Regions from separate parts of the Mesobacillus sp. S13 genome, predicted to be linked through region 2. Evidence: a T-box and tRNA genes for the amino acid it is inferred to sense, from the RefSeq annotation. Region 2 holds a T-box; the other holds one or more tRNA genes.
What was found. The T-box of region 2 lies ahead of LGO15_RS17815 (valine--tRNA ligase). A T-box ahead of a tRNA ligase gene usually reads a tRNA of that ligase, here a tRNA-Val.
Positions count from the first base shown of each region.

Region 1 (7,115 bases), 1.5 Mb from region 2:
GGACTAGGGGCCCTCATCGGGTTACCGAATTCAGACAAACTCCGAATGCCAAAGACTTATCCGTGGGAGTCAGACTGCGAGTGATAAGATCCGTAGTCAAAAGGGAAACAGCCCAGACCACCAGCTAAGGTCCCAAAGTATACGTTAAGTGGAAAAGGATGTGGAGTTGCTTAGACAACCAGGATGTTGGCTTAGAAGCAGCCACCATTTAAAGAGTGCGTAATAGCTCACTGGTCGAGTGACTCTGCGCCGAAAATGTACCGGGGCTAAACGTATCACCGAAGCTGTGGATTGACATCTTAGATGTCAGTGGTAGGAGAGCGTTCTAAGGGCGTTGAAGTCAGACCGTAAGGACTGGTGGAGCGCTTAGAAGTGAGAATGCCGGTATGAGTAGCGAAAGATGGGTGAGAATCCCATCCACCGAATGCCTAAGGTTTCCTGAGGAAGGCTCGTCCTCTCAGGGTTAGTCGGGACCTAAGCCGAGGCCGAAAGGCGTAGGCGATGGACAACAGGTTGATATTCCTGTACCACCTCTTTATCGTTTGAGCGACGGGGGGACGCAGGAGGATAGGGTAAGCGCGCTGTTGGATATGCGCGTCTAAGCAGTTAGGCTGCAAGTGAGGCAAATCCCGCTTGCGTGAAGGCTGAGCTGTGACAGCGAGGGAAATATAGTACCGAAGTTCCTGATTCCACACTGCCAAGAAAAGCCTCTAGCGAGATAAAAGGTGCCCGTACCGCAAACCGACACAGGTAGGCGAGGAGAGAATCCTAAGGTGAGCGAGAGAACTCTCGTTAAGGAACTCGGCAAAATGACCCCGTAACTTCGGGAGAAGGGGTGCTCATTTGGGTGAATAGCCCGGATGAGCCGCAGTGAATAGGCCCAGGCGACTGTTTAGCAAAAACACAGGTCTCTGCGAAGCCGCAAGGCGAAGTATAGGGGCTGACGCCTGCCCGGTGCTGGAAGGTTAAGAGGAGGGGTTAGCTCACGCGAAGCTCTGAATCGAAGCCCCAGTAAACGGCGGCCGTAACTATAACGGTCCTAAGGTAGCGAAATTCCTTGTCGGGTAAGTTCCGACCCGCACGAAAGGCGTAACGATCTGGGCACTGTCTCAACGAGAGACTCGGTGAAATTATAGTACCTGTGAAGATGCAGGTTACCCGCGACAGGACGGAAAGACCCCGTGGAGCTTTACTGTAGCCTGATATTGAATTTTGGTACAGCTTGTACAGGATAGGTAGGAGCCTGAGAAACCGGAGCGCCAGCTTCGGTGGAGGCGTCGGTGGGATACTACCCTGGCTGTATTGAAATTCTAACCCACGCCCCTGATCGGGGCGGGAGACAGTGTCAGGTGGGCAGTTTGACTGGGGCGGTCGCCTCCTAAAGAGTAACGGAGGCGCCCAAAGGTTCCCTCAGAATGGTTGGAAATCATTCGCAGAGTGTAAAGGCACAAGGGAGCTTGACTGCGAGACCTACAAGTCGAGCAGGGACGAAAGTCGGGCTTAGTGATCCGGTGGTTCCGCATGGAAGGGCCATCGCTCAACGGATAAAAGCTACCCCGGGGATAACAGGCTTATCTCCCCCAAGAGTCCACATCGACGGGGAGGTTTGGCACCTCGATGTCGGCTCATCGCATCCTGGGGCTGTAGTCGGTCCCAAGGGTTGGGCTGTTCGCCCATTAAAGCGGTACGCGAGCTGGGTTCAGAACGTCGTGAGACAGTTCGGTCCCTATCCGTCGTGGGCGCAGGAAATTTGAGAGGAGCTGTCCTTAGTACGAGAGGACCGGGATGGACGCACCGCTGGTGTACCAGTTGTCTTGCCAAAGGCATCGCTGGGTAGCTATGTGCGGACGGGATAAGTGCTGAAAGCATCTAAGCATGAAGCCCCCCTCAAGATGAGATTTCCCATAGCGCAAGCTAGTAAGAACCCTGAAAGATGATCAGGTTGATAGGTCAGAGGTGGAAGCGCGGTGACGTGTGGAGCTGACTGATACTAATCGTTCGAGGACTTAACCAAATAGATCATTCGTTTTTCTTGAAATTCTTCTTACACATTATCTAGTTTTGAGGGAATAAATTTTTTGCGACAGCAAAAAAAATTACCTCTTGAAAAATGCATAAAAGGCAGTATAATAAATATTGTCCTTAAAAATTGTCTGGTGGCGATGGCGAGAAGGTCACACCCGTTCCCATACCGAACACGGAAGTTAAGCTTCTCAGCGCCGATGGTAGTTGGGGGTTTCCCCCTGTGAGAGTAGGACGCCGCCGGGCGATGATGCATGATCATCTTAGATTACTCTAAGATGTGGTATTCGAATCATCTGCAAGAGTTATGAAAATTATCATTATTCCGCAGTAGCTCAGTGGTAGAGCACTCGGCTGTTAACCGAGCGGTCGTAGGTTCGAATCCTACCTGCGGAGCCATTATCTCTAAATGACGAAAGTCGTTTGAGCTGGCAGCAACATGCTTCCATAGCTCAGCAGGTAGAGCACTTCCATGGTAAGGAAGAGGTCAGCGGTTCGAGCCCGCTTGGAAGCTCTGAATATATTATTATATGGCCCCTTGGTCAAGCGGTTAAGACACCGCCCTTTCACGGCGGTAACACGGGTTCGAATCCCGTAGGGGTCACCAAATGGAGGATTAGCTCAGCTGGGAGAGCATCTGCCTTACAAGCAGAGGGTCGGCGGTTCGATCCCGTCATCCTCCACCATTTATTATTAACCATGCCGGTGTAGCTCAATTGGTAGAGCAACTGACTTGTAATCAGTAGGTTGGGGGTTCAAGTCCTCTTGCCGGCACCTTCTTTCTAAATTACCTGAATAAATTTCAGTGAAAAGATGCGAAAAATCCCGAAAAGGATTATAAGCATGTATTAGTTTTAGGAAGCTTTATTATGTGGAGGGGTAGCGAAGTGGCTAAACGCGGCGGACTGTAAATCCGCTCCCTCAGGGTTCGGCGGTTCGAATCCGTCCCCCTCCACCATTTTAATACATATTAAAATTGGACAAGCTACTAATGTCCTTTTTATTTTTTCATTGGGCTATAGCCAAGCGGTAAGGCAACGGACTTTGACTCCGTCATGCGTTGGTTCGAATCCAGCTAGCCCAGCCATTTTTTTGAGCCATTAGCTCAGTCGGTAGAGCATCTGACTTTTAATCAGAGGGTCGAAGGTTCGAGTCCTTCATGGCTCACTCATGTTAAGACCCCTAAGAATGAACTTGTACTTTATTTTTAGGGGTCTTATCTATATAATAAAAACATGCGGAAGTAGTTCAGTGGTAGAATACAACCTTGCCAAGGTTGGGGTCGCGGGTTCGAATCCCGTCTTCCGCTCCAAAATGGGGCCTTAGCTCAGCTGGGAGAGCGCCTGCCTTGCACGCAGGAGGTCAGCGGTTCGATCCCGCTAGGCTCCACCATCACACTACATAAATACCATTTCAGTCATAAATCCAATTGGATTTATGGCTTTTTTTATTTTTCAATCGATAGAGTTTGGTGAGGGTTTAAGCTATAAGAGAGCATGGTTATAGCCATACTTTTAGGAGTTGGGGCTCAAGTACGAGCAGTTATTGTGACAGCTTTTTAGGAGAAGAGGCCAAAGCTGTCAAGAAAGAGCGGTTATTATGACAGATTTTAGGTAATGGAGTTCAAAGCTGTCAAGAAAACGGAATTATTGTGACAGCTTTCAAGGTGTAGAGCCCAAAGCCGTCAAGAAAGCGGAGTTATTATGACAGGTTTCAGGTTATGGAGCTCAAAGCTGTCAAGAAAGTGCAGTTATTATGACAGGTTTCATGGAGTAGAATTCAAAGCTGTCAAGAAAGTGAGGTTATTATGACAGGTTTCAAGATGTAGAGCTCAAAGCTGTCAAGAAAGTGCAGTTATTATGACAGGTTTCAAGGTGTAGAGCTCAAAGTTGTCAAGAAAGTGCAGTTATTACGACAGGTTTCTGGGTGTAAAGGCCTAAAGCTGTCAAGAATCCACATTGCAGTGCATGTGCTTTTTTTTCAACAATCAGTGATTTAGCCGCACGTCATCAGGCGGGAACTTCACTGCTCCTTCTCGCACTAGCTGTTCAAATCCTCCCTTATTATGGTTTTACGGATACTTCAATATATAAATTCACTCAATTCTAAACCGTATATATATTCATGAAATTGTCCAGTTGAGTCATTTGAATGAAAGCGTTTAAAATAGGGGGTAGACGAGAGATAGCAAGGGGGAGAAGAAATGAAGAAACTTTCGATTATTGGCATGCCTATGGATTTGGGTCAGATGAGAAGGGGAGTCGACATGGGCCCGAGTGCGATCCGTTATGCTGGAATAAATGAAAGACTGAGAGTGTTATTTGATGAGATAGAGGATCTGGGAGATATAGCTGTTGGCAGACCTGAGGTAAAGATTGATCCTAATAGCAATCTGCGCAACCTGGAACTGGTAGCGGAAAAAAATAGTTTGCTTGCTGAAGAGGTAGACAAGATTATTGAATCAGGTTCATTTCCGCTTGTATTAGGCGGTGACCATAGCATTGCGATAGGGACATTGGCGGGTGTATCCAAGCATTATAAGAACCTGGGTGTCATTTGGTATGATGCTCATGGCGATTTGAATACAGCGGAAACTTCTCCGTCTGGTAATATACACGGAATGCCACTGGCAGCGAGCCTAGGTTTGGGTCATGAGATGCTGACACAATTAGGTGGGTTTGCACCGAAGGTAAAGCCTGAAAACATTGTCATAATCGGAGCGCGTGCACTGGATGATGGTGAAAAGGACCTCATCAAGGAAATGGGCATTAAAGTGTTTACGATGCATGAAATCGATCGTCTTGGAATGGCTGCTGTCATTGAGGAGACGGTCAACTATCTTAAAGATAAGACGGATGGCGTCCACCTTTCACTCGATCTGGATGGCCTTGATCCAACCGATGCTCCTGGTGTCGGTACGCCGGTAACTGGAGGGATCAGTTATCGTGAAAGCCACCTGGCGATGGAGATGTTAGCTGAAGCGAAAGTGATTACATCAGCTGAATTTGTCGAAGTCAATCCAATCCTTGATGAGAAGAACAAGACAGCTGTCGCAGCAGTGGCATTGATGGGTTCTTTATTTGGAGAAAAACTTTTGTAATGCTCATATAGTTTTGGAATAGAATCATACTAGCACGCAAAAATAGGAGCAGCGGCCAAGTCTGGCTGCTGCTCTCTTATTATTAATATAGAAATGTCTTTTTGGAAGTTAAGTGATCATATTTATTTAGCAGATGGTCGAGTTTAGTGCTTATGGCTACAACCCTTTGATTTGACAGCGAGGTTTTTGCGGCTAACTCAACCATTTCTTTACGGCAATTTTCAATATCCTTCAACAACGTATCTGCACACACTATTAGTTCCTCGCTTTCAATAAAATATAGTTCATTTATACCCCTTATAAAACTTTTTAAACCAAACTGGTAATAATTTGTTAATATAAAGTTATCGTGTTTTTATATTTTTTTCGCAAAATAAGTCAGTTAGTTGATAATTTTGTCATTAAAATACATAAATAAAGTTTTTATAAAAAAAACGAAACCTTTTACGGAATCGATTCGTATATCGATTAGCCGCATGAAGCGCGGAGGTAAAATAATGGAGACAATCGTTAAACACAGAATAAAGCAAGTACTCAAGGGAGACCAGAATGCCTATGGAGAGATTGTTGAGGTATACAAGGACAAGGTATTCCAGCTTTGCTACCGTATGCTCGGGAATCGGCACGAGGCAGAAGATATTGCACAAGAGGCATTTATCCGTGCATATATCAATATTAACAGCTTCAATCAAAACTTGAAGTTTTCAACATGGCTGTATAGAATTGCGACTAACCTATGCATTGACCGGATCCGCAAAAAGAAACCCGATTATTTCCTTGATGCGGAAGTGCCTGGAACAGAGGGCTTGACGATGTATTCGCAGGTTCCATCTGAAACACCTTTACCAGAGGATGAGGTCGAAAGTATCGAATTGCATGATACGATCCAAAAAGAAATTTCAAAACTACCCGATAAATATCGATCGGTCATCGTATTAAAGTATATTGAAGAGCTCAGCTTGAATGAGATCAGCGAAATACTTGATTTGCCGCTTGGCACAGTGAAGACGAGGATTCATCGAGGAAGAGAAGCCTTAAGGCAGCAGTTGCGACACGTATAAGGTGAGGTGAAAGAATATGAAATGTCCAGAACAATTTATCGACTATATGCATGAATACTTAGATGAAGAAATTTCCGAAGAACATGAAAAGGTTTTAAGGGAGCACCTGCAAAGCTGTAAAGATTGCCAGGAATACTTCAGGGAGCTGAATAAAGCAATTGCGCTTGTACAGAGCACCTCTCACATCCAGGCCCCAGAGGATTTTACTTCAAAGGTTATGGCTGGGCTTCCGAAAGAAAAAAAGAAGACCGAAATCCAGCGTTGGTTCCGGAGCCATCCATTGGTAACAGCTGCCTCTCTTTTTCTGGCATTAATGACAGCCAGCATCTTTTCAACCTGGAATGAAGATCACCAGTTTTCAGTATCGAAGCAGCCAAATTTGGTAGTTGAAAATGATACGGTTATCGTGCCTGAAGGGGAAGTTGTAAAAGGGGATGTTGTAGTCAGGAATGGCAAGGTGAAAATTGACGGCGAGGTTCAGGGGAATGTCACAGTGATCAACGGTGAGTTGATCAGTGGTGAGAATTACATGGCATCTGCCGGAAATGTCACTGGTGAAATAACAGAGGTCAATGAAGTGTTCGAGTGGATTTGGTACCATATTAAGAAGACAGCTAAAAACACGGCAGATCTCTTTGAGAACGACGAAAAAGAACAGTCATTCCAATAGGAATGGCTGTTTTTTAAGGCAATTTTAGAAAGGAATCCGATGAGGACCCACTGTCAGGGACACTGCAATTGACATCATTATTAATTTGAATAAAGCTTATGGTATAATAAAAAAGTTACATTTATTTATAGCTGAAGTGGATTTTTTTCAAAAGGCGATTTTGCCCTTTATGAATGATACATCTCATTTCAAAAGGCTTAGGAGCATCTTTTTGCTGAGCTTACCAGCAACCCCGAAGCCGATCTACTTTTTAACAATATAG
Region 1 is NZ_CP084622.1:178,698-185,812, forward strand. Features, by position in the region: rRNA gene LGO15_RS00980 (23S ribosomal RNA) at 1-2,014, shown strand, start outside; rRNA gene rrf (5S ribosomal RNA) at 2,153-2,268, shown strand; tRNA gene LGO15_RS00990 (tRNA-Asn) at 2,347-2,421, shown strand; tRNA gene LGO15_RS00995 (tRNA-Thr) at 2,464-2,536, shown strand; tRNA gene LGO15_RS01000 (tRNA-Glu) at 2,555-2,629, shown strand; tRNA gene LGO15_RS01005 (tRNA-Val) at 2,633-2,708, shown strand; tRNA gene LGO15_RS01010 (tRNA-Thr) at 2,724-2,796, shown strand; tRNA gene LGO15_RS01015 (tRNA-Tyr) at 2,896-2,980, shown strand; tRNA gene LGO15_RS01020 (tRNA-Gln) at 3,035-3,109, shown strand; tRNA gene LGO15_RS01025 (tRNA-Lys) at 3,117-3,189, shown strand; tRNA gene LGO15_RS01030 (tRNA-Gly) at 3,260-3,334, shown strand; tRNA gene LGO15_RS01035 (tRNA-Ala) at 3,339-3,414, shown strand; gene rocF (arginase) at 4,226-5,122, shown strand; gene LGO15_RS01045 (aspartyl-phosphate phosphatase Spo0E family protein) at 5,205-5,375, opposite strand; gene sigW (RNA polymerase sigma factor SigW) at 5,620-6,183, shown strand; gene LGO15_RS01055 (anti-sigma factor family protein) at 6,200-6,853, shown strand.
Region 1: it has a tRNA-Val gene. The T-box ahead of LGO15_RS17815 (valine--tRNA ligase) is inferred to sense a tRNA for this amino acid. The anticodon was not compared.

Region 2 (7,115 bases):
TCACTGTACTATCTAATGCCGTGGATACCGAATGAGACGAGGGAGGACCAGTCACAAAGACACCAGCAGCTGTTCAGGGAATTGGCGAGGATGCATACTTTATCAGTCAAGGAACTGGAAATCAGTGAAGAAGTGAAGCAGGAGCATTATGAAAAGACGTTAAAAGAATGGGAAAAGGAAGAAGAATTCATCAACGGATTCCTTGAAAGCTGTGAGGATAGAGTATATATGTCACCGTTTGAACTGACATTCTGCCTGTATTATATACAGATCCGGCAGGCTATGCAGTTCGCCAAGCAAAAACTGGAGTCATGGAATGAAAAGACGAAGGAGCAAAAGAAAACGAGGACGGTAACGCTTCATGGTAAGGTATCTCCTGAACATTTCCTGTTCGATGAAAGGGGCTACGGATATTTCATCAATTTTGAGAAGGCCAGGCAAGGTTCGCCAATCCAGGATTTGCTTCCTTTCCTGGCAAGGTCGCTGAAAACCCAGCCAAAGTATGGAGATGAAATCATAGACTGGATTTATGTCTATTTTAAATACTTTCCATTCCGAGAGGATGAAATGCAGCTGTTCATGAGTTATCTAGCTTTTCCATCAGGCATTATCCGTGTTGCGGAAATGTACCATCAGCGAAAAGTGGAAGTGGATGAAAGGAAGTTTGTCCAAAAACTGCAGCGGCAGTATTGGCTTTTGAGCAATACAGGCTACGTTGTAACCAAGATTGACGAAATGGAGAAACAAAAAGAGCAGGCAAAACAAGAAGGAGCCCAGAGCTAAAAGATGCTCCAGGGCTCCTTAAATCATTTCGAATTTGATTGCCAGTGCAATCAGGATGAAAATCGATAGCAAGAATACATCAAAAGTCGACGGAAAAAACAGGGTGCGTATTCCCTGGAAAACACAAAAAGGAATAATGAGCTGAGCGCATACTGCCCGTGCTGTCCTCGCCCACTTCGGGAGTGTATAAGGATTATACCTTCGTCTCTTCATCGTCATCCCTCCAAACAATCAGGTATCCCTTTTTCCATTCTATGAGTGACTTGCCCAAAATGTGCTTATTGCTCACACATTAAGGTTCAAAAAGTATAAAATAATAAAAAATAGGAAATGATGATTGACGTCAATCCACTTTTTTGGGTAGTATATCTAGTATACAAAACACATAATAAAGCAAAGCTTTGACAGGGAAGAGTACATGAGCAGCCAGCTTCAAGAGAGGGAGTCCATTAGCTGGGAGGACTTCTAAGCCGGAACCATGGAAGGTCGCCCTTGAGCATCGCCTGGGAACGGATTTCTCTCAGTAACAGGCGACGGTGAAGAACCGTTATCCGTATTTGAGCCAGCAGCAGAACTCAGTTTTTACCGTTGCTGGGAAAAAAGGTGGTACCGCGAACAAACTCCATTCGTCCTTTTATGGCGAATGGAGTTTTTTATTTTGGCTGGATGTATCGCCATTCTTTTTAATCTCTGTTGATTGTAGTGGAAGCCGCGTAGACTCCTGCGGGATTAGCTGGACAGGTGAGACCCCGCAGGAGCTTGCGACGAGGAGGCTCAGCTCCAGCCCGCGGAAAGCGAAGCGGCTGGAACGGAAATCAACAGTCTTTATTAAGCAGTCATATTTTTCAAGAAAATGCATTTGAATGGAGGAAAAATGATGGAAGAGTATTTGTCTATGCCGACTAAATACGATCCGTCTTCAATTGAGCAAGGACGTTATGAATGGTGGATCAAAGGTAAGTTTTTCGAAGCGAAGGACGATGAAACGAAAAAGCCTTATACAATCGTCATCCCGCCGCCAAACGTAACTGGAAAGCTGCATCTTGGCCATGCGTGGGATACAGCGCTTCAGGATATCCTGACACGAATGAAACGCATGCAGGGATATGACGTATTATGGCTCCCAGGAATGGACCATGCGGGCATCGCGACACAGGCAAAGGTTGATGAAAAACTGCGCAGCCAAGGCATCAATCGCTACGAACTGGGCCGTGAAAAATTCCTTGAGGAAGCTTGGAAGTGGAAAGAGGAATACGCACAACATATCCGCACACAATGGTCAAAGCTTGGATTAGGGCTTGATTACAGCCGCGAGCGCTTCACATTGGATGAGGGATTATCAAAGGCTGTAAAAGAAGTTTTCGTTTCTTTATACCGCAAAGGCCTGATCTACCGCGGCGAATACATCATCAACTGGGATCCGGCAGCGAAAACAGCTTTATCTGATATCGAGGTTATCCATAAAGATGTCCAGGGTGCTTTTTACCATATGAGATATCCTCTGGCAGATGGCAGCGGCCATATCGAAATCGCAACGACAAGACCGGAAACGATGCTTGGCGATACAGCGGTTGCTGTCCATCCAGAAGATGACCGCTACAAGCATTTGATCGGCAAGACTGTCACCCTGCCAATCGTTGGCCGTGAGATCCCGATTGTAGGCGATGATTATGTCGATAGGGAATTTGGATCAGGCGCCGTTAAAATCACTCCTGCACATGACCCTAATGACTTTGAAATCGGCAACCGCCATAACCTAGAAAGAGTTCTTGTCATGAACGAAGATGGCTCAATGAATGCTAAAGCCGGCAAGTATCAGGGAATGGACCGGTTCGAGTGCCGCAAGCAAATCGTCAAGGACCTTCAGGAAGCTGGCGTATTGTTCAAGATTGAAGAGCATATGCACTCTGTAGGTCACTCTGAGCGCAGCGGTGCTGTAGTCGAGCCTTATCTATCCACTCAATGGTTCGTAAAAATGCAGCCGCTTGCTGATGAAGCAGTCGCTCTTCAGAGTAAAGAAGAGAAGGTCAACTTTGTCCCTGAGCGTTTTGAAAACACCTATATGCGCTGGATGGAAAATATCCGCGACTGGTGTATCTCCCGTCAGCTATGGTGGGGCCACCGCATCCCTGCCTGGTACCATAAAGAAACAGGTGAGGTATACGTTGATCATGAACCGCCGGCAGACCCTGAGAACTGGGAACAGGATAATGACGTTCTTGATACATGGTTCAGCTCAGCGCTATGGCCGTTCTCGACAATGGGCTGGCCGAATGAAGAAGCAGCTGATTACAAGCGCTATTACCCGACAGCTGCCCTAGTAACAGGCTATGATATTATCTTCTTCTGGGTTTCAAGGATGATTTTCCAGGGACTAGAATTCACAGAACAGAGGCCATTCAAGGATGTATTGATCCACGGACTCGTTCGTGCAGAAGATGGCCGTAAGATGAGTAAGTCACTAGGAAACGGTGTTGATCCGATGGATGTCATCGACCAGTACGGCGCCGACTCACTCCGCTACTTCCTGACAACAGGAAGCTCACCGGGGCAGGATCTCCGCTACAGCACCGAAAAGGTTGAAGCAACTTGGAACTTCGCGAATAAAATTTGGAACGCATCCCGTTTTGCGTTGATGAATATGAATGGCCTTAAATATGAAGAAATCGATTTGAGCGGCGAGAAATCAGTTGCTGACAAGTGGATTTTGACAAGATTGAATGAAACAATCGAGACTGTGACAAGACTTTCAGACCGTTATGAGTTTGGTGAGGTTGGCCGAGCGCTTTACAACTTCATCTGGGATGACTTCTGTGACTGGTATATCGAGATGGCAAAGCTTCCGCTCTACGGCGAAGACGAAGCTGCCAAGAAGACGACAAGGTCCATCCTTGCATACGTTCTAGACAACACGATGCGCCTGTTGCATCCCTTCATGCCATTCATTACCGAAGAAATCTGGCAGAACCTTCCTCATGAAGGGGAGTCCATCACGGTTGCAAGCTGGCCGCAGGTTGACCCTGCTTTAACTGATAAAGAAGCAGCAGATGATATGAAGCTACTAGTTGAAGTCATCCGTGCGGTAAGGAATATTCGCTCTGAGGTGAACACACCTCTGAGCAAGAAGGTAGATATGTTCCTGAAGGCAAAGGATGAAAAGACATTAAGCATGCTTGAAAGTAACCGTGGCTATATCGTTCGTTTCTGTAATCCAGAGAACCTGGAAATCGGACTTGAAGTCAACGCTCCTGAAAAAGCGATGACAGCAGTTGCTACAGGACTTGAAATCATCATGCCACTTGAAGGCTTGATCAATATTGATGAAGAAATCGCCCGCCTTCAAAAAGAAAAAGAGAAGCTGGATAAAGAAGTAGAACGTGTCCAGAAGAAGCTGGCTAATGAAGGCTTCGTCAAGAAAGCTCCTGAAAAAGTCATCGATGAAGAACGCGCGAAGGAAAAAGACTATCTGGAAAAACGTGCAGCAGTCGAAGCGCGCATCAATGAATTAAGAAACTAAAAATAGTAACTCTGAAGACGAACCGTTTTGGTTCGTCTTCATCTTGAATTGAGGTGTTTATATATGTTTGAAACATATGAGCAAGCAATTGAATGGATCCATGCAAGGCTGCGTCTGGGAATGAAGCCAGGCCTTTCCAGAATGGAATGGATGCTTGAAAGGCTGGAGCATCCTGAAAGAAGGATCAAGACCATCCATGTTGGCGGCACGAACGGAAAAGGCTCGACAGTCACCTTCCTGCGCTCGATCCTTCAGACAGCAGGATTCAGGGTCGGCACGTTTACTTCGCCATATTTTGAACAATTCAATGAGCGGATCAGTATTAACGGCCACCCAATCAGTGACGAGGAATTGGTTGAGCTGACAAATGTGATCAAGCCGCTTGCAGATGAGCTGGATCATACGGAATTAGGCGGACCGACTGAATTTGAAGTGATCACCGCAATGTCGATCTATTATTTTGCCAAGATGTCTCCTGTTGATGTCGTCATTTATGAAGTGGGACTCGGCGGGCGTTTTGATTCGACCAATGTCATTCACCCGCTGCTATCAATCATCACCAGCATCGGCCTCGATCACACGGCGATTCTCGGAGATACATATGAACAAATAGCGTTTGAAAAAGCAGGAATCATAAAGAACGGTGTAAGCGTCATAACAGGAGTGAAACAGCCAGAAGCATTGGATGTTATCAAACGTAAAGCTATGGAAGGCAAGTCACCTATCTACCATCTGGGTAATGAATTCACCGCAGATTCAAGAGAATCTTTGGAGCGTGGAGAAAAATTCACTTTTTCAAGCATGTTCGGCCAAATTCAGGACCTGAAAACCACCATGATCGGTTCCTATCAGGTGGACAATGCTGCCTGTGCAGTAATGGCCAGCCAGGTTCTTGCAAGCTACTATTCGTTTATGATTGAAGAAGAGCATATCAGGGATGGGCTGATTCAAGCCTACTGGCCTGGACGTCTTGAGGTTTTAAGTGAGGATCCTTTAGTCCTGATCGATGGGGCTCATAATGAAGAAGGAATCAATGCGCTCGCAAGTGAAATTAAATCTCGATTTGCCGATAAAAAGATTAGTATCCTATTTGCAGCCCTGAAAGATAAAAAGTTGGACAAGATGATTGCAAGTCTAGAAGAGGCTGCTGACCAACTTACTTTTACAACCTTCGACTTTCCTCGTGCAGCTTCTGCGGAAGATTTAATGGAAGTTGGACGGAACGATGGAAATAAACGAATCGCAAATGATTACCAAGACTTTCTCTCTATGAAAATAAATGATTTGACCAAAGATGAAATCCTGATTGTCACAGGCTCTCTTTACTTTTTATCAGAGGCAAAGCCTTATATAATGAACGTGTTGAAAAATAAATAAGAAAATTATGACATTGAACAAAAAGTTTGCTAAACTATTTAAAAAGTGCGACTTTTTACCCAGGAAGGAGGTGGATAGATAAAGATGACTCCCATAATCAAAAAATCAATATGGTTCAGCTGGCTGCTGATCGTGCCGGTTGGGCTCTGGGTGACTTATCAAGTCTATCCGCCTCCAAGTGATCTGCCTGTATGGGAAGTTTTTGCCTTCCTTTTATTGATGGCCGTTGTGGCTGCCATGCCAATGGTCGTCAACAATACGCCAATCTTCCTCATCCAATGGGTGTCGCTAGCAGTATTCCTGACATACGGCATCTTTGTGGAAATGGTTTTGATGCAAATTTCTGTGCTCATTTTGTTAATGAGGCTACGTGTCCAAAAGTCTGATACTTATAGGTTCCCACTGAATTCGTTAATGTTCTTTACCGTATCATTAGGGAGTGGATTGATCTTTTACGCCCTTGGAGGGACACATGGAGCCCATTTGACTGATGATCCATATACTTACATTTTGGGAACGGTATACGGCATTAGCAATTATGGAGTGAATACTTTATTCCTGATTTTGCTGCAAGCAGTCGTACTAAAAATTAAGGGACCTTACTTCGGAAAAGATTTCATCTGGGAAACCGTTACGACTCTGATCACATTCCCTGTAGGCTTCATTCTTTATGAACTATATCAAAGTGAAATGGGGCTCTATTCCTTATTGTTTGTCGGTATTCCTTTCGCCAGTTTGTCTATCATTCTCAGTCTCTATTATTCGAGCGGAAAGGTGAACCATTTTTTACAGAGTGCCGCTGAGATTGGCCACCAGCTGGCTGAGAGGCTGAAGTCGGATGATGTTCTTGACCTCTTTGTTCAAAAAGTGATCGAGATGCTTCCAGTTGACTATGCCTACATTTTGGATGTAGTGGATGAAAAAGAGCTAAAGCTGATTCATAAGGTAGAGTTCGGCGAAGTGATGGAGCCAGTTGCCGATCCTCTTGGAAAAGGCATGGGAATAAGCGGGCTTGTCTGGGCTGAGAAACAGCCTGTACTCTTCCATTCAAAAAAACAATGGAAGCATATTAATTCAGGCTATATCCCAGCGGGTGCTGAAAGCATTCTCGGTGTGCCAATCGTCAGGAACAACCAGGTGATCGGTGTCCTCGTCCTTGCCGCAAACAAGAAAAGGGCATTCGAAAAATCGCAGCTGATGATCATCGACATACTATGCTCCCACTTTGCGATTGCCGTGGAAAACGCCAGGCACCATGAAAAAACAAAGGAATACAGTGAGCGCTGCGCGTTGACTGGACTGTATAATTACCGCTATTTTGAAAACATGCTGACTGCCGAATTCGAAAAATTACAATTTGGCCACAGGGACCTTTTATCACTCATCCTGCTCGACATCGACCACTTCAAATCCGTCAACGATACATACGGACACCAAA
Region 2 is NZ_CP084622.1:3,467,925-3,475,039, reverse strand. Features, by position in the region: gene ysxE (spore coat protein YsxE) at 1-783, shown strand, start outside; gene LGO15_RS17820 (hypothetical protein) at 802-996, opposite strand; T-box leader at 1,176-1,420, shown strand; gene LGO15_RS17815 (valine--tRNA ligase) at 1,658-4,300, shown strand; gene LGO15_RS17810 (bifunctional folylpolyglutamate synthase/dihydrofolate synthase) at 4,364-5,677, shown strand; gene LGO15_RS17805 (sensor domain-containing diguanylate cyclase) at 5,762-7,115, shown strand, end outside.